DNA from 2 places in the Paenibacillus mesotrionivorans genome. Region 1 is predicted to be linked to the other one. Evidence: riboswitches for the same ligand, from Rfam matches in the RefSeq annotation. Region 1 holds a riboswitch; the other holds the start of a gene.

Region 1 (15,373 bases):
TGATTACTTCAGGGCGGGTCAGAAGCAGGAAGGTGAAAAATATGGCGGCGCAAATACCGATAATGGTACCGCTCTTCGAGATTTTGCTCCTCTTGGACAGGGACTGGCTGGGCAGATTCTCGATCCGCCAAGGTTTGGCCTTCGTGAAGGTAGGACCGCCCAGGACATTCTTGCGCTCCAGAACCACAAATATAATCGTCACCCATAGAGCAGCCTGAAGCAATCCTTCAATCACCCCGCCTACCGTTCCTGCGATGTAGCTGGCTATACTTTCGGCCGCATTATATGCTCCCGCATCGTCGAACATCCAATCTAGGCTGATCAGCACCGTGAAGGTAACCGCCACAATGCCCAATACCAGCTTCAGCACTTCGATGTACCGGTCATACACAGCCGGACCGATTAAATACCGCTTGGTGGGAGAGTATTGCAGGGCAAGCTCCGCAGGGTCTCCCATGGATTCCAGTACCTGACGGATATCCTCCTCGCTGGGATCATCCGGCAGCATATCCAAAATATTGGACCGCAGCTCCAGCTTCACATCCGACTGGAGCTTCTCCGGCAGGCGGTCTGCCACCGCATCAATATACCGTTCAATCAGAGTCATTTCTCATCGTCCTCCTTCAATAACATGGCCAGTTGGCTGCTCATTTGCATCCATTCGTCCTTCAGCCTCTCATAAACCGCTTTGCCGGTTGGGCTGAGCATATAATATTTCCGCGGTCTGCTTTCGGTGGTATCCCATTCACTGGATAGAAGGCCCTGCTTCTCCAGCCGGCGCAGGAGCGGGTACAAGGTGTTGGCTTCAATGGCGGCCTGCTTCTCCTCCAGCTTCTGGACCAGGGAGTAGCCGTATTCGGGCGACCGCAGCTGGCTCAATACTGACAGCACCAGCGTTCCGCGTTTGAGCTCCACGATCAATGTGTTCATGAGCTCGTCGATGGATTCCATATCATCACCTCACTGTTAATATACTGTATGACACACAATATAGTCAATATATAAATATCATGGATTTTAAAATAATGGTTCATTCCGCCACCCGCAAAAAAAGAGAGGCATCATCCTCCCTTGTAAGATCCTCTATTTCCGGATAACCGCCCGGTAAAAAAACTTGGGCAAAGCGGATTGCCGCCGCCACCGGGACTTTTGGCCTTTGGCCACGGGAACCGTCAGCAGCCGGTGCAGCCATTCCAGGTTCATAGCCTTCCAGATGGCCGGTGCGGGCTTCACCTTACCCGAGATTACATCCAGGCTTCCACCCACGCCAAACACCAGCTTCACCCCGTCCAGCTCCCGCTTGTTCCGGTAAATCCACTTGTCCGTGTAAGGCGCGCCCATGGCGATAACCAGCACATCCGGCTTGGATTGTTTCATCTCCTGCAGAATGGAGAGCTCCTCGTCCCCGGAGAAAAATCCGTTATGTCTGCCTGCCACCACCACTTGGGGATAGCGGGTTTGGATATTTTCCACTGCAGCCAGGCTGGTAGTTTCGTCCGTCCCCAGAAAGTAAAAGCTCCATTTCCGGTCATTTCCCTGTTCCAAAAGACGGAGGAGAAGATCGTATCCGGTAACACGCTCCGGCACAGGGTCGCCCTTACGCTTGGAGGCCATCACGATGCCCGCTCCGTCGGGCGTGATCAGATCCGCTTCGGCGATGATGGTCTGCAGCAGCTTGTCCGTTTGGCGGACGATGGCAATCTCCGGGTTGGCGGTGATCAGGTGGAACAGCTTCGGCTGCTCCTGCCGGATGTGTTCAGATAAGAGCTCTACCGTTTCGTGCATGGTCAATTTGGAAAATGGGATGCCCAATATATTGACAGTGTCTATCATACGCTCACCTTTCCGTGGGCGGGCTTAAAGCCGCCCTTTTTTCCTCTTCCCAATAGTATACCAATATGCCACAATGAAGCATATCAGGGATTTCCAATACATGGAGACAAAGGAGAAACGTATGGGAACATTTACATTCGGAATTATGGGCGCCGGGAAAATTGCCAAGAAATTTTGCGCCGCGGTAAAGCTTATTGAGGGCTGCAAGGTAACGGCGGTATCCAGCAAATCTTTGGAACGGGCCACGGAGTTTGCAGCGGAGCAGGGTATCCCTTCCGCGTATGACAGCTATGAGCAGATGCTGGTCCGGGAGAAGCCGGACTGCGTCTACATCGCAGCCACAACAGATGCTCATTATGAGTTATGTATGCTTTGCCTGGACCACCGGGTGCCGGTGCTTTGTGAAAAAGCCATGTTTGTGAGCAGTGCGCAGGCGGAGACGGTATTTGCCCGGGCCAAAGAACTGAATGTATTTGTTATGGAGGCTATGTGGAGCCGATTTTTGCCTGCCGTCAACCAGGCCAAGCAGTGGCTTACCGAAGGACTCATCGGCAAACCCCAATCTTTGGATTTGGCCATCGGATTCGTGGCGCCGGCTGACAAGACCAACCGTTATTTTAACCCCGAGCTGGGCGGCGGAGCCGCTTATGATATTACGGTGTATGCCTACGAAATCGCTACATACATGGTGGCTGCCCCTATCGAAGATATGCAGGTGGCTGCCATTTGGGCGGATACCGGCGTGGATGTGACCAATCATATCATCCTGCGTTATTCGCATTTGTTGGCTTCCCTGCGCACCAGCATTGTAAGCGCTTTGGACCAGGGGCAGGGTCTGGTGATCTATGGCGACAGCGGCAAAATCGTCGTTCCCCGCCCCCATTTTGCCTCAGAAGCCCTTTTGTATACGAACCAACAGGAGCCTCACATCCATTATAAGGACGAACAAACCCAAAACGGCTTTGTCTACCAAATCCAAGAAGCCATGCAATGTATCCGGAACGGCCAAATCGAAAGCTCCACCGTGCCTCATGAGCTGACCCTGCAGTGTGCACGGCTGTTTGACCGGATTGGGGAAACACGGCCGCAGTTACTCTGAGATTCTGGTGTGGACAATCTGTAAGGTGGAGCTTTTCAATTCATAGATTTCCTCCATCAGGGCGGAAAGCTCCTCCCGGTAAGGCCGGACCTGTTCCGGGTCCTTCAGCGAGGCCAGGTTAATTTCTACTGTGAGCAAGGCGGATTGTGCAGCCGCCTCCAGCAGGATGATTCCAATACCCAGATCGGAGATGACGTTTTTGTTGGAGATTTCAGCAATGCTGCGGGCATGGGCCATACCCGTTCGGCACACCGTGATCAGGCGGAGGGGAACGGCGATGGCTTGCAGAATGGCATGGTGCAGCGTATTTTTGCGGTACTGTTTTTCCTCATCTGTCTGTTTGGGGAGCTTCAGGGCATCCATGTACTGATCAAAAGAAGCGATGTCCGCTTGCAGCAGCCTTTCACATTCGCCGGTCAGCTCCTTCATTTCCTGAAGGACTTGGGTAATCTGGGGCTGGAACGCAGCGAATTTTTCACCTTGGGACAAGCTGCCTGCCATGGAGGTCATGGCTGCCCCCAGTGCAGCGGCAACGGCGGCGGCGCTTCCTCCACCGGGTGTAGGGCTGGAGCTTCCCGCCTGCTCCAAAAAATTCCGGATGCTTTGATCCCATATAGGATTGCTCATTTTCTATGCGCCTCCTTGGATTGAAGAGAAATGGCCTTCATCAGGTTTTGAAACAGGATCGCGGTTGTCAGGGTTCCTACTCCGCCCGGAACCGGGGACAGGGCCGCAGCAACCATTGCTGCTTCGGGAGATACGTCGCCTGCGATTTTTCCCTCCTCCGTTTCATTGATTCCTGCATCGATAAGAGTCAGATCGGCGTGCACCATCGCCCCCTTCACCACATGGAGCCGGCCTACGGCAACAAAGGCAATTTCTGCATGACCCAAATGAAAGGCCAGATCCGGTGTGCGGGAGTGGCATACCGTTACCGTGGCATTTTCCCGCTGCAGCATATGGAACAGGGGAAGGCCTACGGTTTGTCCCCTTCCCACCAAAGTCACCTTTTTACCCTCAAGGTTGTATCCGTAATGCTTCAGCAATTGAATACAGGCTTGGGGAGTTGCCGGATAAAGTCCCGCTTCCCCTGTAACCACAGCCAGCTTGTTGGCGGGAGTCACACCGTCGATATCCTTCAACGTGGAGATGGCAGCTGTAATGCAGCCTGCCTGAAGATGCCCGGGCAGAGGCAGCTCCAGCATGATCCCGTGAACGGAAGGGTCATCATTCAGACGGGTGATAAGCTGAAGGATTTCATTTTCCGGGGTGTGAGACGGGAGGGTATGGAGCGAAAACGCCACCCCCAGCTTTTCCGCAGTTTTTTGTTTGGCCTGGGCGTAGTAGAGAGAGGCGGGGTCACCCTCCACCAGTACCGCTGCCATGTGGGGGTGAACATCCTCCTTCTTTAACCTCTCCACTTTGCTTCTAACTGAATCGTATACCTGCTCCGCCGCTTCCTTGGCTTTTAAAAGTTTAACCATCGGCATTCCCTCCATACAAATAGGATTAAAAAGCAAAAAAAGCATCCACGGCAGCTTATGAATAAGCGCCACAGATCCTTTTCCCAGGCGAACGGAATGATCCGCTGTATGCTTCCCTGTGGTTGATTCCACTTTTTCGCCAGTCACATACAGCATTATGTGCTTCATTCTATCAGAGCATCTGGGCAAATGGAAGGCAATCCAAAGAAATGGAGGCCGGCACCAATGGGGCAGAGGGCCAATCTACTGATCGTCAGAAATCAATCCTATACGCTGTATTACAGCCACTGGTGCGCGTACACTCTGCCGGTAAGCTTGTTCTGGGGCGAGCAATATGCCATACGGTTTATTGAGCTTCAGAAGCGAGTCGATGAATCCGGATGGTTGGATGATAAATGGGCGGAGGGCGGAGCCGTCCTTGATCTGGAGCGCAGAGTGCTGCTGTTTTACGGAGGGGAGGATATCTTGTACGATGTACCCCTGCGGAATGTATTGTTGGGGCTGATGAAGAATAACTGGCCGGGGTGGGAAATTCGTTGGGCTCACGAAGGGATCGCGGATCTGGCGGCATATGTCGGGTATCCGACCGATAAGGTTTTGTCCGTCCGTGAAGCGTCACGGCATGAGGTAAGTCTGGCACCTCCTGAGGAGAAAAAATGGGTTGACCTGGTGGCAAGTGTTGCATTCTCCGAGCAGGAATTGCTGATCTTCCCTTTAGAGGGGGAACTGGAGAATTTTTTGACGCGAGGTCCCCGGCTCTTGGACGGAATAGAGAAATCCTATGGCCTATCTAGTCTTGACTTAAAGGAATGGTCGGATCGATTCCCTGTGGGTGGCTTCCATATTGATGTGAAGGGGGAAAAACTGCAGGTGTGGCATGCAGAGCCCGATCCGGCATTAACCCCGAGGCTCAAGGCAGTATGGCCCGGTTGGGAAATCATCAACCAACGAAACAGCTATGAATCGCAGGCTGCCTGCACTTACGGACGGCTGCAATTCCAGGAATTGAACCAGCCTGAGCTATTGGCCCAATTAAAAACCATGCTTCTAAGTGAACCGGCCAGCCCTGTGGAGACGCTGGTTCGTTTCGCCGAGAAGGAAGAGGCTGCAGGCAAAAGGGTGGAGATCAACCCGGATGCTTTGCAGGACCAACGATATGAACTGCCCAAGCAGTTGAAGGAGGAGCTGTTGATCAAAGCCATTATGAATATGAACAAAAACCTCTTTCATTCCCTGGAAGGCACTAGGCTTCAACTGAGGACCATCACCATGGACGATGCGGCGGAGATGCTTGCTTATTTGTCCGATGGAGAGGTGTCCCGGTTTATCGGCTGGAGGCTGATGCACACCATGGAGGATACCCGCGGGCATATCGGAGCCTTGCTGGCACGGGAGGAGGCAGGCACCCATTTGTATGCGGCCGTGGTTTTGAAGGCAACAGGGGCTGTTATCGGAAACGCAATGCTGTTCAATATGGATGATGAGGCGGGCCATGCGGAAATCGGATACGTATTTGACAAAGGATACTGGGCCCAGGGTTATGGCACGGAATGTGTGGCATTGGTGGACAATTTTGCATTCGGTACGCTGCAGCTCCGTAAGCTGTATGCCTGCGTGAACCCGGCTAACCTCCCCTCCGCCCGTATTCTGGAGAAAAACGGCTATACACTGGATGAAGTATTATCCGATGGGAGCCTGCGATACCAAAAAGAAAATGGGTTGATCGTCTAAAATATGGAACATCTGGATTCGTCCTTCCGTCTGTATGGGAAAGGAAGGTGTTGACCGTGAAAAGCTGGATAAAAGCGCTGCTCATCGCAGCCGGATTATTTGCTGTTCTATTCCTGCAGCATCCCCGTAACGCCTTTGCACTTCTCTGTGCACCGCCTAACCCCATTGATGTGCTCTATGAGCGAAGCGATGGTATCGTTCTTGCCAAGGTGGAGAAGGTGGCCCGCGCGGAGGACAACACGATCGTTCAAGTCCGGGTGCTCAAAAGCTACAAAGGGGTGACCGATAACCACTTTTCCTTTGGCGAAAGTCCCGTGTACGGCTCTTATTGGGGACCAAGCGAGAAGGGGCAAACCTACTTGTTTTTTCTCAGGAAAGGTGATGCCGGCTGGGAGAATCCGCTTTGTTCTCCTACACGCAAAGAGGCGGAGGCAGTGAAGGAGCTGGCCTTTTTGAAGGGGAAGGAAATTCCTCTGAATGGAGTTCCCGAGTCCTCCGGGCCTTCCGGCGGAAGGGTATGGCAGCTAACCGGCGGAGCGCTGGGCTTATTCGGCCTTCTGGGTTATGGGGCCTACCGGTTTACCAGGCGGAGGAGGTAACAGAGGATGATGACCGTGAAAAGATGGATAAAAGCATTGCTCATCACGGCCGGAGTATTGGCCATTCTATCCTCTCAGCCTCCCCGTTTTGCGTCTGCCCTCAGCTGTTCGATGATTCTTTCCATCGAGATGAACTACGAGAAGTATGACGGTGTGATCCTTGCCAGATTAATGAAGGCGACCCGTACAGAGGATGATCCCCCGAGCGTTCAGGTTCGGGTGCTTCAAAGTTATAAAGGAGTAACCGATTCCCGTCTTTCCATCAGAGGACTTCCATTCTGGGGGGAGCCAAGCCAGGAGGGGCAAAACTATCTATTTTTCCTGAATAAAACGGAAGCCGGCTGGGAGTATCCCATTTGCTCTCCCCTATCCCCGCAGGAGAATATGACTGACTGGGAGCTTGCTTTTTTGAAGGGGAAGGAAATTCCTCTGACTGAAGTCTCCGAGTCGTCCGGTCGAAGGGTGTGGATGATTACCGGCGGAGCGCTGTGCTTATTCGGCCTTCTCGGTTATGGGGCCTACCGGTATATCCGGCGACACGAAAAATACCTTTGACTCCACGCCAAGCAGTGGGTTTATACTGGTCCCAGAACGCAAGGAGGGACCCATAATGAAAATTATCGCCATTAACGGAAGCCCCCGCAAAAACGGGAACACGGCGCAGGCTCTGGAGATCATGGCCCATGAACTGGAGCAGGAGGGCATTGAGGTGGAGACCATCCAGATCGGCCACCTGGATATTCATGGCTGCATTGCTTGCGGCTATTGCTCCAAATCCGAAGGGAATACCTGCGCCTTCACCAAGGATCCAGTCAATGAGATCGCAGCCAAAATGCGGGAGGCGGACGGTTTTATTCTGGCTTCTCCCACGTATTATGCAGGCATTGCCGGAACCATGAAGTCGTTTCTGGACCGGGTCTTCTACACCAGCTCCGGGTATTTCCGGTTTAAGGTGGCGACCTCCCTGTCCGTGGTCCGCCGGGCGGGTGGGGTAGACGTGGTTCATCAGCTGAACAACTATCTGAACCTGGCGGAAACCCTTCTGCCTCCGTCCCAATATTGGACTGTGGCTTACGGACGCGAGAAGGGCGAGGTGCTGCAGGACGGGGAAGGCATCCAGACTCTCCGCAAAAATGCCAATGCCATGGCCTGGCTGCTGAAGGTGGTGGAGACCGGCAAGGAAAAACTGGGGCTTCCTGAAGCGGAACCGCGGGTCCGTACCCATTTTATCCGGTAATTCCTGCATATCCTGCCTTCTCTCTAAGAACACTAGAAGAAACTGGGGAAGACAGGAGTGTGGCGGATTGAATTGGATGGATACGTGGGGAGAGTTTTGGAAGTCGGGTGTGGTTATTCTGGGGGCCATGGTGCTGCTGCGGATCGCCGGGCGCAAGTCCATTTCCCAAATGACCATTCCGACAACAGTGATCATGATCTCCATCGGTACCGTAATTGTGCAGCCCATCGCCGATAAGAGCATCTGGATGGCGTTGGTGGCGGCCACCACCTTTATCTCGATTCTGGTGGTACTGGAGATGTTGGAATTGAAGTGGAATTTTTTTGAAAAGCTGATGCGCGGCAAAACGGTGACCCTGATCCGGGACGGCAAGATGCAGGTGAAGGAGCTGGCCAAGCTCCGGATGACGGTGGACCAGTTGGAGATGAAGCTGCGGCAAACGGGGATTTTCCGGATGGGGGATATGAAGACGATAACCATGGAAACCAACGGTCTTATCGGCTACGAGTATATACCGGATGCCCAGCCTCTCACCTACGGCCAGATGAAGAACCTCCTGTCCCAATATGCGGCGATGGCCGGAATCGGGCAGCCCCCTGCCCTGGCGGCAGAAGCCCAGGCCGGGGCTAAACCCTCCCGAGACACCGCGGATGCCATTACACCGTCGGATAACAATTTATTCGCAGAGCTGAGCCAGGAGGGGGAGCATCATGCTTATCCGAAGCTGGATTAAGCCTCCGCCTCCTGCCTGCTTCAACTCCGGGGCGCCCATAACATCACCCAGACTCCTGCCATACAGATGGCTGCCCCGATCCAATCATAGAGATCGGGCGTTTTTTTGTCCACCAGCCATCCCCACAATACGGCCAATATGATGAACACTCCGCCATAAGCAGCATAGACCCGGCCAAAGGAAGGGAATTTCTGCAGGGTAGGGATGACCCCATACAAAACCAAAATCAGGGCGCCCAGAACGCCATACCACATGGGCTTGAACTCCTTCAGCCACAGCCAAACCAAATAGCCTCCTCCAATTTCGGCCAAACCCGCGGCAACAAACAACAGTACGGCAAACATGGAAATTCCTCCTTTACCTTTTTTAGACCATTACTCCCCATTTTTTCTCCCAAAATCAATAACCAGCTTCCGCTCCCGCCACGTAATGAACGGCCGATGAGCAGAGGAAGACAACATGCGGTCCCTGGCCGCACTCCCGTTCCGGAAGACGGACAGCATTAGTCCGAGGAGTCCCATGTTTATGACCATCCCCCCAAGACCATAAGAAATGAGCGGCAGCGACAATGGGGCAAAAAGCAAAATGCCCGTATTATACGTAATGTAATGGAATGTTTGGAGAGCAAAGGTCAACAGAACAGAGTATGATACCAGTTGGCCTAATACGCTCTTTTGGCGCCAGCATTGCCGGAAGCTGTGGACGATAAAGAGAACAAGCAGTGCAACGATCAGCCCAAAGGGCAGCCAGCCTAGTCTGAAAATCAGATAGGTGAGCATCAGATCGGAGTGTATGGAAGGCAGCGGGAAGGACTGTCTTTCCGCAAACTGCTGGGGCATGGTACCGTTTCCCCATAGCTGGGCATTCTTCAGCAGGCTTCTCATCACCAACGCCACATAACCCCCTCCCAGAGGATCTGATTCGGGATGCAAGAAGTTGCGCAGCCGCTCGATGTTATACGGGGTGCGGAGAAGGGTGGAAGCAAACAGCAGCGTCGCCCCCAAGAAGGGCAGATAGGCCCATAGATAACTGCGAAGCTTGTTAACCTGGAACCAATTTTTGGAGATAGCAACTCCAAGGATCACCATCCCGCAGGTTACAGTCAGCACAAAGCCGGCAACCGTAGGAACCATCCAGGCTAAGGCGGCGGGGAACAGAATGGCGCCTACGCAAACGGTGATGCCCCAATATCCTTCTCCTCTCATGGCATACACCATACCTGAGATGCCTAATGGAAACAGCAGTGAGCAATAGGTAGCGTAATATGGGGCGCCTCCTCTTAGAGGAGATATAAAGAGAGATATTAAAAACAAACAAAGGATTGCTATGTAGGTAGTTTTTGGATATTTACCGATGATGGAAAAGTCGATAAGATACAAGATTATAAAGACGCCCAGGCCAATCAAAGCAAATTTAAACTGATATCCCACCATGATGGGGGTACGAAACCGAGTCGCGATATCATTTTGTACCAGCGCTTGAAGAATAATCCCCACCACCACTATAACGAAGACCACACCCAGCATTCCCCACTGGGGTTTGGGCCGGTGGACACGGTCCAACTGTATTCCTACAGTTACAGGATCGCCCATATCGGCAATGGCATGTTCCGTAGCTCTGTCTTCCGTAGCTCCTTCCTGTATGTACGCCTCCCGTTGGTCCATGAGGTGGCTGTGGATTTCCTGCGATACGGCTTCACGGGCTTTTTTCCAGCGGATCTGACTGCAGACGGTGTTGGTGTATTCCCGCAGCTTCTCAATGGGTGGCATAGGTGGCACCTTCATTCAAGATGTTTTGGACAGCCTGGGCGTATTTCAGCCATTCCTGCTTTTTGTCGGCTAGCTGGCCTTTGCCCTTGGAGGTCAACCGGTAATACTTGCGCAGACGCCCGCCGTCTGCCTGCTCGTCATAGGACGTCACCATCCCGTTTTGCTCCAGGCCATGGAGAATGGGGTATAGGGTGCCGGCCTTCAAGTGGAAGGTCTGGTCGGATTTTTTGGCTAATTCCTCGATCATCTGGTACCCGTACATATCCTTATGCTCCAGCAGCTTCAACACCAGCAGCGTGGTGCTGCCGGCAATCAGTCCCTTGTCCATTCCGTGTGCCTCCATATATCGATTAGCTACATATGAATATATATCGAGGATCTATATATGTCAACCTGTGTGATCTTCTGGCGGCTGCTTAATCGGAAGCTTTATTTATAGCAATACTCGCCCTTGAGGAAAATGGAAGAGGGGACTATGCTCGAAATATCTGGTTTAAAGGGAGCGATGTACCAAAATGGAGTACAACGAACTGGCAAGCTTTTTTTGATAACCATGCGCCGCATTATATGAAAAACGGATGGTTGAGGTGAAGGAACGGAGGTATTTCCCGTTTGAGCTAAAAGCGATGTTTGCTCAGGCCGGGCTGAGGGTCGACCATGTATGGGGAGGCTCCTTGGGAAAATCGGAGCTGCGCCAGAATATCCAGTGGGATGCCATCGAGATTATGGTAACCGCCACCCTTCCATAGCCCGGTTCAAGGCAATGGAGCGCACAAACACCATAACCCGGTCCAGTAGCATAGGCCAGATGGGGGATGGAAACCTCCCAGAGAGGTGTAGCCGCAAGGCTTGGTTAGCTAACGGACCCCACAGCGCTTATTTGGTCCGGAATCATCATTTTCTTGTTTTCGCGGACTCCACGGCCCTTATTTGTCCCGATTCTCCTTATAACAAGAGGATTTGGGGTGAATAAGGGCTCTCCTGTCCGTAACATTTCCAAAAGTGGTCATTTCGGCGAAATAAGGTCTGTGGGGTCCGTTACGGGCGCACCCGCACCCCAAAGGTTACTTTACTACCAAAACACGAAGGAGGACACATTTGAACCATAACGAGGTTGTTCACATCACGAAGACTCATTTCCTTGGGCCCATCTCGGAGTTGTACGGGCTAGAAGGATACGAATTCAGCCCGGTCGAAGGCCATGACGGAGGCCGCAACATTGTATTTACCTGCGAGAAAGAGGGGGTGGCGCCCCTAATACTCCGTATCGCCTATTTACCGGACCGGAGCCGCCAGGATGTGTTGGCCGAGGCAGAATACATCCGTTATTTGGCGGCCACCGGCGGCAGTGTGGCGGATGTGATTCCCTCCCGCAGCGGGGAGCTGGCGGAGGAAATTACACTCGGGAGCCACACCTACCTGATCTGCCTGTTCCACAAGGCCAGAGGCAAATCACTGGCGGAAAACCATTACCGTTACCGCGAGGGTGCACCCCTCACCGAATATTTCTACAACTGCGGCAAAACCCTGGGCAAGCTCCATCACCTGTCCAAGGGTTACCGTCCAGTCCGCCGCCGGTATACCTTTTTTGACAAGTACAATACGGGCTACATCGGTGAATTGATCCCTGTCTCCTTATCTCTGCTCCGGGAGAAGCTGGCCGAGCTGTTGGCTTCGCTGGAAGCCCTGGACAGAAGCAGCGAAGTGTTCGGAATGGTCCATTTTGACTACAGCGACGGGAATTACAACATCGATTACGATACAGGAGACATCACCGTGTTCGATTTCGACAACTCCTGCTTCTGCTGGTACATGTACGATCTGGCCAATCTGTGGACACATGGGACGGGCTGGATCCAACGCGAGCGGGATACGGAGAAACGCAGGCGGTTTATGGAGGAGTATTTTGCAGCCGTGCTGGAAGGGTACCGGTCCGAAACCGGATTGGAGCAGCAGATGCTGGATCAACTCCCACTATTCATTCAAACGGTGCTGATGGAAAACATCGTGGATGCCTTTGAGGTAATGCGGCATAACGGTGAAGAGCCGGAGTGTGATGAGGAGCTGTTGTACAAGATCAAATGTATGGAGGAGAATATTCCGTATATGGGGTTCTACCATGAAATCTACTCCTGCGAAGCGCCGTTTGAGTATGAGGCAGACAGATAGCGGGTAGGCCGAGCGCCGTTCTAATACCGTCTCCCCCTGCGCTGCATATTCCAATGGAGGAGACAAGGGCTCTATATTCTGGCCAAAAGCAGGGAGGCACGGTGATCGTGCTCCCTGCTTTTTAATTTGCTCCTCCTTCTCGTCAGCTTTCCGCCGCTTGATCTTCCTTCGGCTTGAGGGCGAAGGCGGACAGCAGAACCGCAACGGCTCCTAACCCCGCCGCCAGATAGAAGAAGGGACCTGCTGATGGCTTCAGCATAACAGAGGCAACCGGAGGCCCGGCTGCAACGCCGATGAACCGCATGCTGCTGTAGAAGGAGGTGACGGTGCCGCGCTGCTCCTTTTCGATTCCCTCGGTGATGAAGGCGTCGAGACAAGGCAGGGCAATGCCCACCCCTGCGGAGCTTAATGAAATCAGGGTCATATCCAGCAGGAGGGAGTTTTCGCCAAACCAGGCACAGGCCAGCGCCGCGGCAGAGAGCAGGACCACACCGGCCAGGTTGAACCACTTCATCCGTTTCTTGTGGTCCCCGATGAGCTTCCCTGTTCCGAAGGAGCATATGCATAACGCCGCAGTCGGTATCGCCAGCATACTCCCCTTCAGCACCCCATGCATCCCGTGTTCATCCTCCAGCATTTCCGACAAATAAAAGAGGGTGCCGAATACCACAAACATGCTGATGCCGCCCAAAGCGAAGATGGCATACAGCCAGCGGCCTTTTTCCTTGAACAGGGTTTTAACCGATTTGAAGAAATCCGGAATCCGGGGCGGTTTGTCCTGACTCTTTTTTTTGGGCACCTTGACCATAAACCATACCATTAAGAGAGAGGCTGCACACAGCACCGGGATGGCCCAAAAAGGGGCGTACCAAATCAGGGCGGCCAATAAGGAGCCCAGAATAGGGCTCAGCACCTTGCCGAAGGTATTGGAGGTTTCGACGATACCTAAGCCTGCACTGACCTGGGCTTCCTCCTGAAACAAGTCCCCTACCAGCGGCATAACAATGGGAAACGCCCCCGCTGCGCCGATCCCCTGAATAAACCGGCCCACCAATATCCACAGGTACGCGTTCCCGAACCAAACGGAGGCAATCCCGCAGAGCAGCCCCCCGAGCCCGGTAAGGATCAGGCTGGGCACAATCACCTTTTTTCTGCCGAAACGATCGGACAGAAAGCCTGCTACCGGAATCAGGAATATCGCCACAACGGAATAGACGGTAATGATCAGACTGACCTGAAAGGAGCTGACATTCAATTGGCTGCGCATGCCGGGAAGCACCGGTATCAGCATGGAGTTTCCCAGGGTCATAATCAACGGTATGGAGGATATGGCCAGCAGGTCCTTTTTCTTAGGCGCGCTCATGTTTTTCCCTCCTTCAATTACGGGTAATCGCCCTACCCGGTGGCGCCGAAACGAATCCCAGATTACTGTGGTACGAGCCCGGGCAGCCGCATATCCTCTTATGAGGAATATGGGAGGTGGTGTGAAATGGCCGTATTGTTCAGCCATTTTCTGTTGGGTCTATCGTTGGCCGCTCCGATCGGCCCCATTAATACGGCGCAGATGGAGCGGGGCATCCGCAGCGGTTTCTGGCATGCATGGCTGGTGGGGCTTGGGGCCATGCTTGCCGACGGTGCCTTTATGCTGCTGGTTTATTTTGGCGTCATCCATTTTTTGAATGAACCGTTTATGAAAACCTTCCTGTGGCTGTTCGGCTGTTTTGTCCTGACCTATACGGGTATCGAAAGCCTGCTTCATGCCGGCAAACAAGGAGATTCCTACCGGGGAGGCGGCGAGGCGCCTATAAAGTCGTTTCTGTCAGGGTTTCTGCTGTCTGTCTCCAATCCCATGTCCATCCTGTTCTGGTTGGGGATATACGGCTCGGTTCTGGCGGATATGATCGCCAAATACGAAGCCCGAGAGGTCCTGCTGTACAGCGGTGCCATCATGGCCGGGATTATGCTGTGGGATGTATTGATGGCGCTGATGGCCAGTGCCTTCCGCCGGTTTTTAACGCGCGGGCTCCTTGTGGCGGTGTCGGTGATTTCCGGCCTGTCCCTTATCGGCTTCGGCATCTTCTTCGGTGTGGAGGCGTTCCGGCTTCTCTTTGGTTGAGGGCCCGCCGTCCTGTTCGTTCCAGATCCGCTTCATCAAAAAGGTGATAGCAGCGATAACTCCGGTGAAGCCCAGGCTGATGAAGAAGCCTGGACGGCTGATGCTGTGGAACAGGGTGCCCAAAACCGCCAGTGCGATCAGCGCCATACCGGCGAACTGCTTCGTACGCATCATGGGCGTGGCCGGAAGCAGCCGCCTTGCCGTTACCAGAATAAAAAACCAGTTGTACAACAGCATAATGCCTGCTGCCGTCGTCAAATATTCATACACACTCTCCGGCATAAGGAGTGCGAATACTACAGAAGCGGTCAAGCCTGCTGCCGACAAACCCACGGCAGTTAAGGGCTTTTTGCCGTTTCCGCCTGCTTTCCCGGCAAAAACCGCCGGTGCGTCATGATCCTTGGCCAGAGTGACCACCATGGTGGTGACGGCGAACAGGGAGGCGGTCATGGTGGAAAATCCGGCGACAATCAGTACGGCATTAAACAGATGGGGGACAAAAGGCAGATTGTATTCAGCCAGGGATATGATAAACGGGCTTTCATCGGAGGTATACGAGGTCCAGGGCTCCAGCAGCAGGACAAACCCAATGGACAAAACATA
Region 2 (15,373 bases), on a different contig from region 1:
CGGATAAAGTTATGGAAGCGTCGAATTTGACGAAGGCAAATTGACGGGCTCTACCCCAAATTAAAGGGTGTTAGCCTTCTCGATTGCCTGCTCAATAGTTCCCACGTTGTGGAAAGCCGCTTCAGGAAGGTCGTCGTGTTTGCCCTCCAGCACTTCCTTAAAGCCGCGTACGGTTTCTTTAACCGGTACATATACACCCGGTTGGCCGGTGAATTGCTCGGCCACGTGCAGCGGCTGGGACAGGAAGCGTTGCACTCTCCGCGCCCGGCTTACTACAAGCTTGTCTTCATCGGACAATTCATCCATACCTAGGATGGCGATAATGTCCTGAAGCTCCTTGTAGCGCTGCAGGAGGCGTTTTACATTTTGGGCAACCATGTAGTGCTCTTCTCCAACCACCTGGGGATCCAAAATCCGTGAGGTGGACGCCAGCGGGTCTACCGCCGGGAAGATACCGATGGAGGCAATGCCCCGGTCCAGGTTGGTGGTGGCATCCAAGTGGGCAAACGCCGTTGCCGGCGCCGGATCCGTATAGTCATCCGCAGGCACGTAGATGGCCTGGATGGAGGTAACGGAGCCCTTCTTGGTGGAGGTAATACGCTCCTGGAGCTGACCCATTTCGGTAGCGAGGGTCGGCTGGTAGCCTACCGCAGAAGGCATCCGGCCAAGCAGCGCGGATACTTCGGAGCCCGCTTGGGTGAAACGGAAGATGTTGTCGATGAAGAGCAGCACGTCCCGGCCCTCTTCGTCACGGAAATATTCTGCCATGGTCAAGCCGGTCAGCGCTACGCGCAGACGAGCTCCGGGAGGTTCGTTCATCTGGCCGAACACCATCGCCGTTTTGGCGATAACGCCGGAGTCTACCATTTCGTGGTAGAGGTCATTGCCTTCACGGGTCCGTTCGCCAACACCTGCGAATACGGAGATACCGCCATGCTCCTGGGCGATATTGTGAATCAGCTCCTGCATGGTAACCGTTTTGCCTACACCTGCGCCGCCGAAAAGGCCGATCTTGCCGCCCTTCATGTAAGGGGCCAGCAGGTCGATAACCTTGATGCCGGTTTCCAGCATTTCGGCTTGGGTGGTCAGGTTTTCGAAGGTAGGCGCCGGCTTGTGGATCGGGCTGGTGAAGGTGCGGTCGGCTGCGCCGCCGCCGTCAATGGGCTCGCCCAATACGTTGTATACACGGCTCAGGGTTGCCGGTCCTACTGGTACAGTAATCGGGGCACCGGTATCGATAGCTTCCATGCCACGGACAAGTCCGTCGGTGGAGGACATGGCCACGCAGCGGACCACGTTGTCGCCCAGATGCACGGCAACCTCAACGGTCAGGTTGATGTCCTGCTCGCCGGGCTTCTCTGCTTTTTTGGAAATATGAATGGCGTTCAGAACGTCAGGCAGCTCTCCGCGTCCGAATTCAACGTCGATAACCGGCCCGGTGATCTGAAGCACACGGCCTTTGTTCATGATTGGTTTCTCCTCCTATGCGGCTTGCGCCTCCCGCTTACGATTGGGCGTTGGCGCCTCCGACAATCTCCGAGATTTCCTGCGTTATGGCCGCCTGGCGGGCACGGTTGTACTGCAGGGTATACGATGAAATCAGCTTCGTGGCATTCTTCGTGGCACTGCCCATGGCGGTCATCTGCGCGCCGAACTCACTGGCCTTGCTCTCCAGCACAGCGCTGTAGATCAGTGTTTCCGCATACTTGGGAAGCAGCACCTGAAGCACAGCCTCCGGTGAAGGTTCGTATTCATAATCCGCAGATTCAGCGCTTTGGGAGATATGTTCCAGCGGAAGCAGACGCTTGACCGTCGGAATTTGCGTCAAAGCATTCTTGAATACGTTGTAGACCAGATAGAACTCATCAAAGGTTTGGTTGGCATAAAAATCCACTGCCTTGCCCGCCAGCTGGCGGATATCGGAAAAGTCAGGTGTGTTGGGGAGTCCGGTGACTTCGTCCAGAATGGGAATATTCCGTCTGCGGAAGAAATCCCGTCCTTTGCGTCCCACCACCATCAGCGCATATTCATCCGGAGACTTATGCTTCTCCTTCAAAACCTGCATCAGCGTCCGGAGCAGGTTGGAGTTGAACCCCCCCGCCAGCCCGCGGTCCGAGGTGATGATCAGATAGCCGGTCCGCTTCACAGGACGGGTTTCCAGCATGGGATGATCCACATCTCTCGCCACCGCCGTGACATGGGACAGCACCTCCCGGATCTTCTCGGCATAGGGCCGGGAAGCCTCCGCAGATTGCTGCGCCTTCTTCAGACGCGATGCCGCCACCATTTCCATGGCCTTGGTAATCTGCCGGGTACTCTTAACACTGACAATCTGCCGCTTAATCTCGCGAATACTCTTAGCCATTAAAAGTCACCGCCCTATACGTTAGTGGCGAAGCCCTTGCGGAACTGTTCAATGGCCGCTTGCAGCGCCTTTTCATTGTCGGCGGTCAGATCCTTGGTATCCCGGATGGAAGCCAGAATCTCCGGCTTGCTGGTGTCCAGATACATGAGGAATTCCCGTTCGAATCGGAGGATATCGGGTACCGGAATTTCGTCCAGATAACCCTTGGTAGCTGTGTAGATGCTGACCACTTGCTTTTCAACCGGAAGCGGCTGGTTAACGCCTTGCTTCAACAGCTCCATCAGACGGGCGCCGCGGTTCAAGCGGGCCTGGGTAACACGGTCCAGGTCGGAGCCGAACTGGGCAAATGCCGCCAAGTCGCGGTATTGGGCCAGGTCCAGACGCAGGGTACCGGCAACCTTCTTCATGGCCTTGATTTGTGCGGAGCCGCCTACCCGGGATACGGACAGACCGACGTTAACCGCAGGACGCTGGCCGGAGTAGAACAGGTCGGACTCCAGGAAGATCTGGCCGTCGGTGATGGAAATTACGTTAGTCGGAATATAAGCGGAGATATCGCCCGCTTGGGTTTCAATAAAGGGAAGCGCCGTCAGAGAGCCGGCTCCCAGATCATCGGAGAGCTTGGCCGCACGTTCCAACAGGCGGGAGTGCAGATAGAATACGTCGCCGGGGAAGGCTTCCCGTCCCGGAGGACGGCGGAGCAGCAGGGACAATTCCCGGTAGGCTGCGGCTTGCTTGGACAGGTCATCATAGATGATCAGCACATGCTCGCCCTTGTACATGAAATACTCGCCCATGGAGCAGCCTGCGTACGGAGCCAGGAACAACAGAGGGGACGGTTCGGAAGCACTTGCAGTCACGATAATGGTGTAATCCATGGCATCGTGGCGGCGCAGGGTTTCCACAACCTGGGCAACGGTGGATTGCTTTTGGCCGATAGCCACATAGATACATTTCACGCCGTTGCCTTTTTGGTTGATGATGGTGTCGATGGCAATAGCGGTTTTACCGGTTTGGCGGTCGCCGATAACCAGCTCCCGTTGGCCCCGGCCGATAGGAATCATCGAGTCGATAGCCTTGATACCGGTTTGCATGGGCTCATGCACGGATTTCCGCTGCATAACACCCGGTGCGGCCGCTTCCAGCGGACGGGTTTGTGTGGAGGGAATGGGACCCAGACCGTCCAGCGGCTGGCCCAGCGGATTCACGACACGGCCCAGCAGGCCTTCGCCTACGGGAACCTCCATGATCCGTCCGGTCCGTCTGACCTGGTCGCCTTCACGGATATCCGTGTACGGGCCCAGGATGATGATACCGACGTTGTCGGCTTCCAGGTTAAAAGCATAACCCATGACGCCGTTGGTAAACTCCAGGAGCTCGCCCGCCATGGCGTTACCCAAACCGTGGGCGCGGGCAATACCGTCGCCGATGTGGATGACGGTGCCAATTTCCGCCACTTCCATATCCGCTTTATAGTTTTGAATCTGATTTTTAATCAGGTTGCTGATTTCTTCTGGCTTGATACTCAACTGCCCTCACCCCTATCTACATTACTTGAGACGCCTGCAATGTCTTTTCCAGCCGCTTCAACTTGCCGGAGAGGCTTCCGTCATACAGCGTGTCGCCGATCCGTACCTTGATGCCGCCCAGCAGGCTTTGGTCCACAATATTGGTAACCTGAATGGTCTTTCCTGTCACAGCCCCAAAACGCGCCTGGATAGAGGCAGTCTCCTGCTCTGAAAGCGGCATGGGAGAATAGACAACCGCTTCGGTCCGTCCAAGGGCCTCCCCTGCAATTCGGACAAATTCATCGCAGACAGCAGGGATCAGAAGAGCCCGCTTGCGCTCCACCAAAAGACGGAGGAGATTCAGCACGGCCTCCGATACCTTGCCCCCAAATATGCGGAGGAGCAAATCCGTCTTGACGTTAGCGTCGATATTGGGATGGCTCAGAACAAGCTCCAGCTCCGGATGCGCCAGCACCGTCACCGCTTCTTTCAGTTCAGCGATGGCCTGCTCGGTGATCCCCGATTCCGCTGCCACCTCGTATAACGCCTTGGCATACCGCTTGGCTGCTGTCAGATCTTTGGTCATCCTTTGTCCCCTACCTCTTTCAGGTATTGCTCAACCAAATCCTGCTGGCTCTTCTCATCGACTTGCTTCTCGATGATCTTGGAGGCGATCATGACGGACATAGCGCCCACCTGCCCCTTCAATGCCGCAACGGCCTTGTTCTTCTCGGCCTGGATATCGTTCAGCGCTTCCTGCTTGATCCGTACGGACTCATCCTTGGCCTGCTTCAGCAGCTCCTCAGATTGGTGCAGGCTGGATACCCGGGCTTGCTCCACAATCTGGAACGCCTCTTTGCGCACATCCTGCATGGCCTGCTTCTGCTCCTGAAGGAATTGCTCCGCCTGGGTCCGGTTGTCCTCGGCGGCCTTCAGCTGGCTTTGCACCAGTTCACGGCGTTTTTCCATGACGCTGAACAGAGGCCCGAAGGCGTACTTATTCAAGAAGAAATACAGAAGCACGAAGCCAAATATAGTAAAAACGGTATTTTCCCAATGAAAACTCATTTGTTGTCACTCCCTCCTGCAAGGATTGCCCGCTTCGACAGGCGTGTATGCAAAATGAAGGCGTGGATGGCTCCAGTGAGACCCTCCCCGCCTCAAGCTCCTTATTAGAGGGCTTACACTCCAGCGAAATACATCAGGAACGCAAGAACCGCTGCAATCAGGGGCACAACTTCGACGATACCAACACCGATAAACATGGTGGTTTGCAAAGCGCCGCGCAGCTCAGGCTGACGGGCCATGCTTTCTACTGTTCTGCTCACGATCATACCGTTACCGAAACCTGCGCCGATTGCGCCCAGACCTACTGCAATTGCTGCTGCCAAAAATTCCATGACTTAAATTCCTCCCAAATGTTTGTTTTTTGTGGATCCGGCCCTCAACGGCTGGTCCAATCTAAACCTGATAGTGCTTAATGCTCCTCATGAACCGCAGCCTGCGATATGTAAACCATGGTTAGCATTGTGAACAAAAACGCCTGGATGGCGCCTACGAAAATACTGAAGCCCTGCCATACGGCCAGCATCGGCCAACTGGCCCACGTAGCCATCAAAATAACCCCGATGAGAATTTCGCCGGCGAAGATGTTGGCGAATAGCCGGATGGCCAGCGTCAACGGCCGGGCGATCTGCTCGATCAGGTTCAGCGGCAGGAAAATCGGATACGGCTCCAGGTAATGCTTCAAGTAATGCTTGCGGTTCTTGGTGAAGCCCAGATAGTGAATCAGGAAAAAGACGATCAGAGCCAGCCCCAAGGTGACGGAAATATCCGCCGTCGGTGACTTCCAGAAGTTCAGGGCAATATGCTTGCCAGTCTCATGGGCGTGAGCCAGCATATCGGCATCCACAATCGGGAATCCGAACCAGGACAGCGGTCTTTCAATCTCAAAAACCACTGCAAAGGGAAGGCCCAGCAGATTGCAGATAAAGATGAACATGATCAGCGTCATTCCCAGTCCCACAAAGGGCTTTGCCCGCGAAAGCGGCATGGCGCTGGCCACAATATTGTGGACAAAATCCACCACCCACTCCAGGAAATTCTGCATGCGGGAGGGTTTCTCCACCGAGAGGTTCCGGACAGCAAGCCGGGCAATAATGATGGTGATGAGAATCGCCACAATCATCGGCAAAATAACGGAGATATCAATGTTCAATCCGCCGATACGGAGAATCGGTGACTCATGCATGATGTTTTCACCTCTTTTCACTTTGGAGTCTGTGCTGTCTTGCAGATCCCAGACCGAACAGAAATGCGCATGTCTGGACAAAGAAGAAACCAATAATGGTAGTGCTTATGTGAAAAGCGGGAAAGCGGAGGCAGATGATGACCGCAATGGAAAGCATGGCGACCCTGGAGATAAATCCCAAGCCGGCCCGTTTCCCTGTGTTCTCCAGGGCGATCCGGGTTATGGCATGCACACGGGATTGGAGAATACGGCCGTTAATGAGGCTGATGCAAACTCCTAAAACCAGGCCGGCGGCATAGGTCTTCAACGGTGGGCTGAATGCCCACACAAACAGACAAATCGACATAAAAAACATGGAAGCACGGAAAATGCGGCGCATCAGAATGTCTAATTCACTCATTCGTTTCCTCCAGAATTCGCATGATCATCAGCACAATGCTTCCCAGGCCTGCGAACAGCCCGCCCAATACTCCAATAATTGACCATGGCGTCCAGCCGGTGTGCCTGGCAAGATAGGTGCCGATGAAATACCCGAGCACAATGCAAACCACAAGGTTCATGCCGATTGCACTGGCAATACCCGCATATTTCCAGGGATTACTACGGATAGGGGGTTTGCTCATGGAATCCCGTCCATTCCCGCTGCAATAGAAAACTCAACAGCTTCATAATGGCATTGCGTTCCAATGGATTTTGTTTGTCCAATTTGCCGCAGGCATCAATCGTTACTTATTGTAGCGTCGCCGGGCAAGGTTTGTCAATCAGCACAAATTGAGGCAATTTGATGAACGAGAGCGAAAAAATGCTGATAACTAAAGGATTTTTGATATATAACCAGACAGTGCAACTGTATGGTGTGATTTTAATCATTGACAGCGCTATCTGGTATTTAATGTAAATTATATTTTATGGCTGGAAAGGCTCCGGTTTGGCTTCCACCAGACCGAAATAATGCTTGATCGCCTGCACAATCCGCTCGGAAACCTTGCCGTCCCCGTACGGGTTAGAGGCCTGGCTCATCCTGCGGTACAGCTCCTCATCGGTCAAAAGCGCTCTGGCGCGGTTGTATACCGCCTCTTCATCCGTGCCCACCAGCTCCAGTACGCCTGCGCCGATCCCTTCCGGACGTTCCGTGGTATCCCGCAATACCAGTGCCGGAATGCCGAATGCGGGGGCTTCCTCCTGAATGCCGCCGGAATCGGTCAGAATCAGATGGGTATGGGGGTAAAAGTTGTACAGATCCATCACATCCATAGGCGCGGTCAGCTTGATCCGGGGATGGTTGCCGAGAATCTCCTGGGCCGGCTTCTGCACATCGGGATTCAGATGGACGGGATACACAATCGCCACATCCTCGAACTCGTCGGCAATCCGCTTGACGGCGTTGAAGATCCTCCGGTGCGGCTCGCCGATGGCTTCCCGGCGGTGGGCAGTCATGAGAATCAGGCGTTTGCCTTGGGCCCAATCCAGCAGCGGATGGGAATAGTCCGGACGGACCAGATACTGCATGACGTCGGTGATGGTATTTCCGGTTATGTAAATCGAGTCTTCCGGTTTGTTCTCCTTGCGCAGATTATCTGCAGACCATCCGGTAGGCGCAAAGTGCATGTCGGCAATAACCCCGGTCAGCTGGCGGTTCATTTCCTCCGGGAAGGGGGACAGCTTGTTCCAGGTTCTGAGCCCGGCTTCCACATGGCCCACCTTGATCTGCTGCAGCAGGGCCGCGTAGGAGGCCAAGAAGGTGGTGGAGGTGTCGCCGTGCACCAGAATCAGATCCGGCTTGGCTTCCGCCAGAATCGGCTCCAGCTCTTGAATTACCCGGACCGACAGCCCGGAGAGGGTCTGGCGCTCCTTCATGATATCCAGATCGTAATCCGGCTTGATCTCAAATTGGTTCAGCACCATGTCCAGCATCTGCCTGTGCTGGGCCGTTACACAGACCACAGAATCTATTTCGGCATTATGCTTCGCGAGCTCCAGTACCAAAGGAACCATCTTGATCGCCTCAGGGCGGGTTCCGAAGATGGTCATGACCTTGATCCGCTTCATGGGTTAATCCCCTTCTTTCTCTTCATAGAGCAGGACGGAGCTTCCTCTCCTGATGGGAGGAACTCCGCCTGGCAAAATTTCTATTCTTATACGTGGAGATGACTACTTGGTTCCAAACAGGCGGTCGCCTGCGTCGCCCAGGCCGGGAACGATATAGCCATGCTCGTTCAGGTAGGTGTCGATGGCGGCCACATAGATGTCCACATCGGGATGCGCCTCTTGGACGGCACGGATGCCTTCCGGAGAAGCGATCAGATTCATCATTTTGATTTGGGTGCAGTTGCGCTTCTTCAGCACGTCGATGGCTGCGATGGCGGAGCCGCCGGTAGCCAGCATCGGGTCGATGACAATCAGCTCGCGCTCGGTCACATCGGTGGGAAGCTTCACATAATATTCAACCGGCTGCAGGGTTTCCGGATCGCGGTACAGGCCGATATGTCCTACCTTGGCGGCGGGAATCAGCTTCAGCACCCCATCCACCATGCCCAAGCCTGCCCGCAGAATCGGGATCAAGCCCAGCATCCGGCCGGAGATGATTTGGCACTCGGCTTCGGAAACCGGCGTCTTCACAGTCGTCTTTTCCAGCGGAATATCTCTTGTAATTTCATAGGCCATCAGCGTAGCCACTTCATCCACAAGCTCCCGGAAATCCTTCGTGTTGGTCGTCTCATCCCGGATGAAGGTCAGCTTATGCTGAATCAGCGGATGATCACAAATAAAAACTTTACCCATTCTTTTGTTCCTCCCACAAGAGCCTGAAAACCCCGGTTTGCCTTTTTTGCAACTTCTAACAGTTTTCGGCATAAATCTTATCTATTATACCACAGGTTTTCGCCAATACCATAGGGTGCAAAAGATGGCGCGCAAAGTCCTGCAAACCCTCTCGCCACTCTTTATCCCGGGGGTCAAACTTGGTTCACTGGCTGGCTGTCCGGGAGGCTTCGGTTCGCCGGTTAGGGCTCCCAAGGGCCTTAGGTTCACCTTACGGACTGAGCGGCCGTTATTTCGTGAATACCAGCCTCTTCGGCAGACTAACGGACACGAGAGGCGTTATCGGCTCCGAAAACCATGCAAACTTTCTATTTTCCACCAGATAGCGGATTGTCAGTCCGTAAGATTGAGAAACGCAAATTTTACGTACAATAGCGGATTCTGTGTCCATTGGAGACAGGCACGGTTTAATGTGGGCCAACGTAAGGGGCGCTGCAATGAAGGCAGCGGCAAAAAAACCGGCCTCCCGTATTGGCGGAGGCCGGCAGATTTAAGGAGTCTGGCTCTTAGTAGGCAAGATCCTGGTACAGCGGGAAACGCTGGTTCAGCTCACGGACCATGGCACGGGCCTTATCGTGGGCGGCAGCGTCCTCCGGATTTTTCAGCGTCAGGCCGATAATCTTGGCAATCTCCTTCATCGCTCCCTCGTCCATGCCACGGGTGGTGACGGCGGGGGTTCCGAGGCGGATGCCACTGGTGACAAACGGGCTGGTGGGGTCAAACGGAATGGCATTCTTGTTACAGGTCACCCCAACCTCGTCCAGCAGATGCTGGGCAACCTTGCCCGTCAGGTTGGCGCTGCGCACATCCACCAGCATCAAGTGGTTATCCGTACCGCCGGAGACGATATTGAAGCCCTCCTCCATCAGGGACTCCGCCAGCACCTGGGCATTTTTGATCACCTGCTGGGCGTAGGTCTTGAAATCCGGCTGAAGCGCTTCGCCGAAGGAAACGGCCTTGGCGGCGATAATATGCATCAGCGGGCCGCCTTGAGTGCCGGGGAATACAGCCTTGTCGATTTCCTTGGCCCAGGACTTGCGGGTCAGGATCATGCCGCCACGGGGACCGCGCAGGGTCTTGTGGGTGGTGGTGGTGACGAACTGGGCGTGAGGCACCGGGTTCGGGTGCAGACCGGCAGCCACCAGACCGGCGATGTGGGCCATGTCCACCATGAACAGGGCGCCTACATCGTCAGCAATTTGGGCAAAGGCTTCGAAATCGATGGTCCGCGGATACGCACTGGCGCCGGCTACAATCAAGCGGGGGCGGTGCTTAAAGGCCGCCTTGCGGACTTCATCATAATCGATACGATGGGTGTTCTCATCTACACCGTAGGCCACGAAGTTGTAGAGGATGCCGGACGCATTGGCCGGGTTGCCGTGGGTCAAATGGCCGCCGTGGGCCAGGTTCATCCCCAGCACGGTGTCGCCCGGCTTGATGGCCGCGAGATAAACCGCCAAGTTGGCTTGTGCGCCGGAATGGGGCTGCACATTTACGTGCTCGGCGCCGAACAGCTCCTTGGCCCGGTCACGTGCGATATTCTCCACCACGTCTACATGCTCGCAGCCGCCGTAATAGCGGGCACCGGGATAGCCCTCCGCGTACTTGTTGGTCAGCACGCTGCCCATGGCCTCCAGCACAGGAGTGCTGACGAAATTTTCAGAAGCGATTAGTTCGATCTTATCCCGCTGGCGGTTCAACTCCAAATTCATAGCTTCCAGCACTTTCGGGTCAGCCTTGCGCAAATTTTCCATGGTTACACTCTCCTTATTGGTTATCCCGGACACACCGGTTAATCGCAATTTCCGTCTTCCTGCCGCGTTACCGCGCTGTACACCGCCCGTTCGCCGCCGATCAGCTTCGGCCGGGTGTAGGCCATCTGCAGGTGGGCATGCCCCAGCATCCGCACGCTTGGACGCACCGGGACCGCAACCGGCCGCAGATGCATGCCGATGAGGGTGCCCCCGATGTCCAGTCCTGCGTGGGCCCGCACCGCCTCCACCACCACCGGATCCTTGAAGGTCCGGTAGGCGTAAGCCGCCATGGAGCCTCCCGCCTTGGGCACCGGCACTACGGATACTGGCTCCAAGAGGGGGTAAAGCGCAAGCGCCTCCCGCTCCATCACCAGCGCCCGGTTCAGATGCTCGCAGCATTGGAACACCGGATAGAAGCCCGTCTGTTCCCTGGCGCGGCGCACCCCTTCGAAGATCTCCCGGGCTACACGCTCCGTGCCCTGAGTGCCGATCCGGTAACCCAGCACCTCGCTGGTGCTGGTGCCGATGACCAACAATTGGCCCCGGCGTAGCCCGCCTGCCTGTGCCAGCTCCAGCAGCACCGTCTCCACGGTGCCGGCCATACCCGCATAGAAATCATCGGACTCTGTCCCGGGCCCGCCGCCGTTCTCCAACGGCTTTAGCTCCTCCGTCATCCGGATGCACCTCCCCTTCAAGCAGGCTTATTTGCCTTCCAGCCGCATCGCCTTTTCAATCCGGCCGATGTGACGCTCCCCTTGGGAAAATTCGGTATCCAGCCAGACCTTAACAATCTCTTGGGCAACCCCCGGACCGATGACGCGTTCGCCCATGGCCAGCACATTGGTATCGTTATGCTCTCTGGTGGCCTTGGCCGAAAACAGATCATGCACAAGCGCACAGCGGATGCCCTTCACCTTGTTGGCGGCAATGCTCATGCCAATGCCGGTGCCGCAGATGAGAATGCCCCGGTCCGCAGCGCCGGAAGCCACCTGCTCACATACCTTCTCGGCATAATCGGGGTAATCCACGGAGTCGCCGCAGGTGCAGCCGAAATCCTCCACCTGGTGCCCCCATTGGCCCAGCAGCTCCTTCAATTCATCCTTCAGCCGGAATCCGGCGTGATCCGCTCCCATGGCGATTTTCATCGAATCGTCCTTCCTTTCATGTCAAATATCCTTATTATACCTCACCCTCCCGAAAAAGAAATCCATGGCGCCGTACAAAAAAAGAGCAGAGCAAAAAGCGCGTACACGCTTCATGCTTGCTCTTGCCCAGGCGACCGGCCGGTATCCGCAGTGCTCCATTGTGGTTGCTCCACTCGTCGCCAGTCACACTGCAGTTTAAAGTTATTCTTATCATAACGGATGACACCGCTGCTGTAAAGGCACAACCGCCGTGGGAAATCCTTTGGACTACGGCTCAGGCTCCAGCCTTCAGCCGGCTGATCAGCCGGGCCAGGGCTTCCTCGATTTCATGGGCCGTTTCCTCATAGTCCCGCTTGGACCCGCCGAAGGGATCGGCAATATCGAAGTCAGGGGCAGCCAAATGCAGGCGCACCAGACGCTCCCGCTCCTCGGTAGTAATGGGCTGGCCCAAGGACTTCTTCAGCTCCAGCTCGGATTGAAGGGCGGCCCGCTCCTCCAGCACACCCAAGCGGAATGGATCGTCCATGGTATATTCCTTCAGGGTGTACACCTTCTCCACCGCGTCGGGATGTGCGGCGATCACCTGCTGCTTGTGGAACATGGTCATGGTGAGGATCAAATCCGCCCAGCGGATCTCCTCCTTGCGCAGATAACGGGAGGTCCCCATTCCCTCCCCCGCCCCCTTCTTGTGCAGGATCTCCTCGGAATGGCGGGATACGGGTGCTCCGTCATGCGCCGTAACGCCGGCAGAGCGGACCTCCAGAGACAAACCCTCCCGTTTGGCCATCATCCGGCACAGCCCCTCGGCCATCGGGCTTCTGCAGGTGTTGCCCGTACAAACGAAAAGGATACGTGTGATAGCCACCGGAAAAACCTCCTAAAAGTTTTTCGCCAGAAAAACTGGCTTCGTAAGGATACGCTAGGTTTTTTTGTGCCAGCAAAAAAATTGGCTTCGTAAGCATGTGCTTTTATTTTGGCGCCATGCTGTTGCCATTTATTTTACATGAGGAAGCGGATGCCGAACAAGAGCAGAATGAGCCCGCCCAGCGCTTCCCCGTATTCGCCTACCCAGGCGCCCACCCGGCGGCCCAGCAGCAGCCCCAGCACCGACATGAGCCCGCCGAAAAAACCGAAGATCAGCACCGTCAGGGCGATATCCGAGGAAAACATCCCCAGGGACAGGCCCACACTGAACGAATCGATGCTCACCATCAGGGCAAACAGCAGGATGCCCCAGAAGCTCTTCTGGTCCAGCACCACTGAAGAGCTGCCCCGCAAAGCGCTGTACAGCATATGGGCTCCAAGCACAACCAGCAGAGCCCCCCCGGCGGTTGTGGCCACATTGCCCAGCAGGGAGCTCACGTAATTTCCCATGAACATGCCCATCAAGGGCATCAGAATATGAAAAAGTCCGATGACAAAGCTGACCTTGGCAATATTCACCAACCGGATGCCGCGAAGTCCCATTCCGATTCCCATGGAAAAGGCGTCCATCCCCAGAGCTATTGCCATCATCACAATGGTTATCAATTGTCCCAGCTCAACAAAACCCCAATACAATGCCGATCCCTCCTGTCCGCATACTCCCTTACTTACTGTATGCGGACAACCGTGGGATCATGTCCTAAACCTCCAGCACCCGGCCTCCCGCTGCCTTCCGCAGGCGGTTCATAATCGCCAGGCCGATCTCCTCCTCGGGGTACCCTTCGGCAAAAGCACAACCAATCCCCGCCTCATCCATCCGGCGCAGGGCGGCGAACAGTCCGGCGGCAGCGGCGGACAGGTCCCCGAGGGAACCGCAGGGGATAACCAGATCTGCCGCCTCGCGGTACAATGACGCATGCTCCTCGGGAGCCAGCACGGCAGTTTTTTCCCCGTTCCCGCGGGCATCGTCCAACCCCCGGCGGATCGCCTCCGCCACTGCAGAGACATCGCTCCCCTGCACAATAGTCAGCCGGGCCTGCGGCGCATAGTGGGTGTACTTCATCCCCGGCGCCCGGGGGCGGAAGGTTTCCACACCACCGCCCTCCGATACAGACGAGGCACCCTCCGCCCTCTCCGGGCGGCCTTCGCCCTTGACAACAGGGGCACCGGAAACCTCCGCCAGCTGGCGCAGCGTAATGCCTCCCGGCCGGAGCACATGGACCCGGCCTTCCGCATCCACCTGTACCACCGTGGATTCCAGCCCGACGCCTGTGGCGCCACCATCCAGCAGCCCGTCGATCCGGCCGTCCAGATCCTCCCGGACATGCTCCGCCAGGGTGGGACTGGGCCGGCCGGAGCGGTTGGCACTGGGAGCCGCCACCGGGCAGCCGGAGGCCCGGATCAGGGAAAGCGCCACCGGATGGTCCGGCATCCGGATGCCCACCGTGTCCAGACCCGCCGTCACCAGCGGGGACAGCACGCCCGGACGGCTGGGCAGCACCAGGGTCAACGGTCCCGGCCAGAAGGCCTCAGCCAACCTCCGGGACACCGGATCTACCGCAAGAGCCAGCTCCTCCAGCATGCCCATCCCGGCAATATGGACGATCAGGGGATTGTCCGAGGGACGGCCTTTGGCGGTGAAGATGCCCTCCACCGCCTGTGATTGGCGGGCGTCCGCCCCCAACCCGTATACCGTTTCCGTGGGAAACGCCACCAGCTTGCCCTGGCGCAGCAGCTCCGCCGCCTCTTGAACCGCACCCGACTCCGGAGAGCAATCCGGCGGGACTTGCCAATACTTGGTCATCACATTCGCTCATTTCTCATTTTGGATTGATGCCATTATAGCGCCAACGGAGGCAGCTTGTCACGGCCGCCTCCGTCTGCAATCCATATCCTCACGCCCATCCTTTAAGCGAATAAGCTCTTCACCTTGTCCCACAGGTAGAAGCGCACCTTCTTCTTTCCGGTGCCTTCCCCCGCATCCACCGTGTCCTTTTCTGCAGAGGCCTGCTTGACGGTTTTCCCGGAGAGGGAGGGTTTAGCCTTGTCCACACTGGCGGTCTGTTTTTTCACGGCCTCCATCTTGGCCTTCTCTTCAGGGGAACGGCTGCTTGCAGGCACGGCCTCCCCCTTTTCCCCATCCACAAAGCACAGGGCAGGAAACAGCACGCACCACCAGTTTTGCCCGGCGCCTTGGCCGATGGTGACCCGGAGCGCCTCATAATCGCCGGCCGGATACACCTTGTTGCCGTACATTTTGGCAGGAAAGGGGACTACCCCCAGCTCTACCTGATGCGAATATGTATAACCGTAGCGGGCGAGCTCCCGTTCTACCACCTGGGAGAGCTCAGGCAGCTTGGCGCGGATGAGAATGCGGGCGTCTTCCAGATTATCCGGGTCTAGCACCCAGCCGTTCATTTCCTCCACAATCGCATCGCGGACATGCCGCTTCAAAACCTGATCCTCCGGGGAATCGGAGTTGGCCAGAATACGCAGCCGGATGGATTCCTGGGGAATGACCGCATCCACCACGGCAGCCTGTGCCCGGTTATGCTCCCATGTAACCAACAGAAAGATAAGTGCCAATGCCAGATAAATGGATGATG

The links. Region 1 has a riboswitch for ZMP and ZTP ahead of ACI1P1_RS16070 (bifunctional 5,10-methylenetetrahydrofolate dehydrogenase/5,10-methenyltetrahydrofolate cyclohydrolase). Riboswitches for the same ligand answer to the same signal wherever they lie in the genome.
Region 2: it holds a riboswitch for ZMP and ZTP, as region 1 does, so the genes downstream of both, rpiB (ribose 5-phosphate isomerase B) here and ACI1P1_RS16070 (bifunctional 5,10-methylenetetrahydrofolate dehydrogenase/5,10-methenyltetrahydrofolate cyclohydrolase) in region 1, are expected to answer to the same signal.

Annotation. Positions count from the first base shown of each region.
Region 1 is NZ_JBJURJ010000010.1:37,387-52,759, reverse strand. It holds gene ACI1P1_RS16095 (HAAS signaling domain-containing protein) at 1-607, opposite strand, end outside; gene ACI1P1_RS16090 (PadR family transcriptional regulator) at 604-942, opposite strand; gene ACI1P1_RS16085 (WecB/TagA/CpsF family glycosyltransferase) at 1,084-1,833, opposite strand; gene ACI1P1_RS16080 (Gfo/Idh/MocA family protein) at 1,955-2,932, shown strand; gene ACI1P1_RS16075 (cyclodeaminase/cyclohydrolase family protein) at 2,924-3,559, opposite strand; gene ACI1P1_RS16070 (bifunctional 5,10-methylenetetrahydrofolate dehydrogenase/5,10-methenyltetrahydrofolate cyclohydrolase) at 3,556-4,416, opposite strand; ZMP/ZTP riboswitch at 4,491-4,573, opposite strand; gene ACI1P1_RS16065 (GNAT family N-acetyltransferase) at 4,642-6,147, shown strand; gene ACI1P1_RS16060 (hypothetical protein) at 6,204-6,746, shown strand; gene ACI1P1_RS16055 (hypothetical protein) at 6,753-7,301, shown strand; gene ACI1P1_RS16050 (flavodoxin family protein) at 7,357-7,983, shown strand; gene ACI1P1_RS16045 (DUF421 domain-containing protein) at 8,060-8,716, shown strand; gene ACI1P1_RS16040 (YnfA family protein) at 8,737-9,060, opposite strand; gene ACI1P1_RS16035 (FtsW/RodA/SpoVE family cell cycle protein) at 9,091-10,485, opposite strand; gene ACI1P1_RS16030 (PadR family transcriptional regulator) at 10,472-10,813, opposite strand; gene ACI1P1_RS16025 (hypothetical protein) at 11,073-11,234, shown strand; gene ACI1P1_RS16020 (phosphotransferase enzyme family protein) at 11,584-12,654, shown strand; gene ACI1P1_RS16015 (MFS transporter) at 12,797-14,017, opposite strand; gene ACI1P1_RS16010 (LysE family transporter) at 14,144-14,770, shown strand; gene ACI1P1_RS16005 (amino acid permease) at 14,666-15,373, opposite strand, start outside.
Region 2 is NZ_JBJURJ010000014.1:155,911-171,283, forward strand. It holds gene atpD (F0F1 ATP synthase subunit beta) at 61-1,467, opposite strand; gene atpG (ATP synthase F1 subunit gamma) at 1,505-2,365, opposite strand; gene atpA (F0F1 ATP synthase subunit alpha) at 2,380-3,894, opposite strand; gene ACI1P1_RS20740 (F0F1 ATP synthase subunit delta) at 3,911-4,459, opposite strand; gene atpF (F0F1 ATP synthase subunit B) at 4,456-4,941, opposite strand; gene atpE (F0F1 ATP synthase subunit C) at 5,055-5,273, opposite strand; gene atpB (F0F1 ATP synthase subunit A) at 5,351-6,124, opposite strand; gene ACI1P1_RS20760 (ATP synthase subunit I) at 6,132-6,524, opposite strand; gene ACI1P1_RS20765 (AtpZ/AtpI family protein) at 6,517-6,747, opposite strand; gene wecB (non-hydrolyzing UDP-N-acetylglucosamine 2-epimerase) at 7,031-8,173, opposite strand; gene upp (uracil phosphoribosyltransferase) at 8,276-8,905, opposite strand; gene ACI1P1_RS20780 (serine hydroxymethyltransferase) at 9,451-10,698, opposite strand; gene ACI1P1_RS20785 (TIGR01440 family protein) at 10,737-11,372, opposite strand; gene rpiB (ribose 5-phosphate isomerase B) at 11,400-11,843, opposite strand; ZMP/ZTP riboswitch at 11,961-12,040, opposite strand; gene ACI1P1_RS20795 (low molecular weight protein arginine phosphatase) at 12,118-12,708, opposite strand; gene ACI1P1_RS20800 (manganese efflux pump MntP) at 12,843-13,358, opposite strand; gene ACI1P1_RS20805 (L-threonylcarbamoyladenylate synthase) at 13,468-14,571, opposite strand; gene spoIIR (stage II sporulation protein R) at 14,676-15,373, opposite strand, start outside.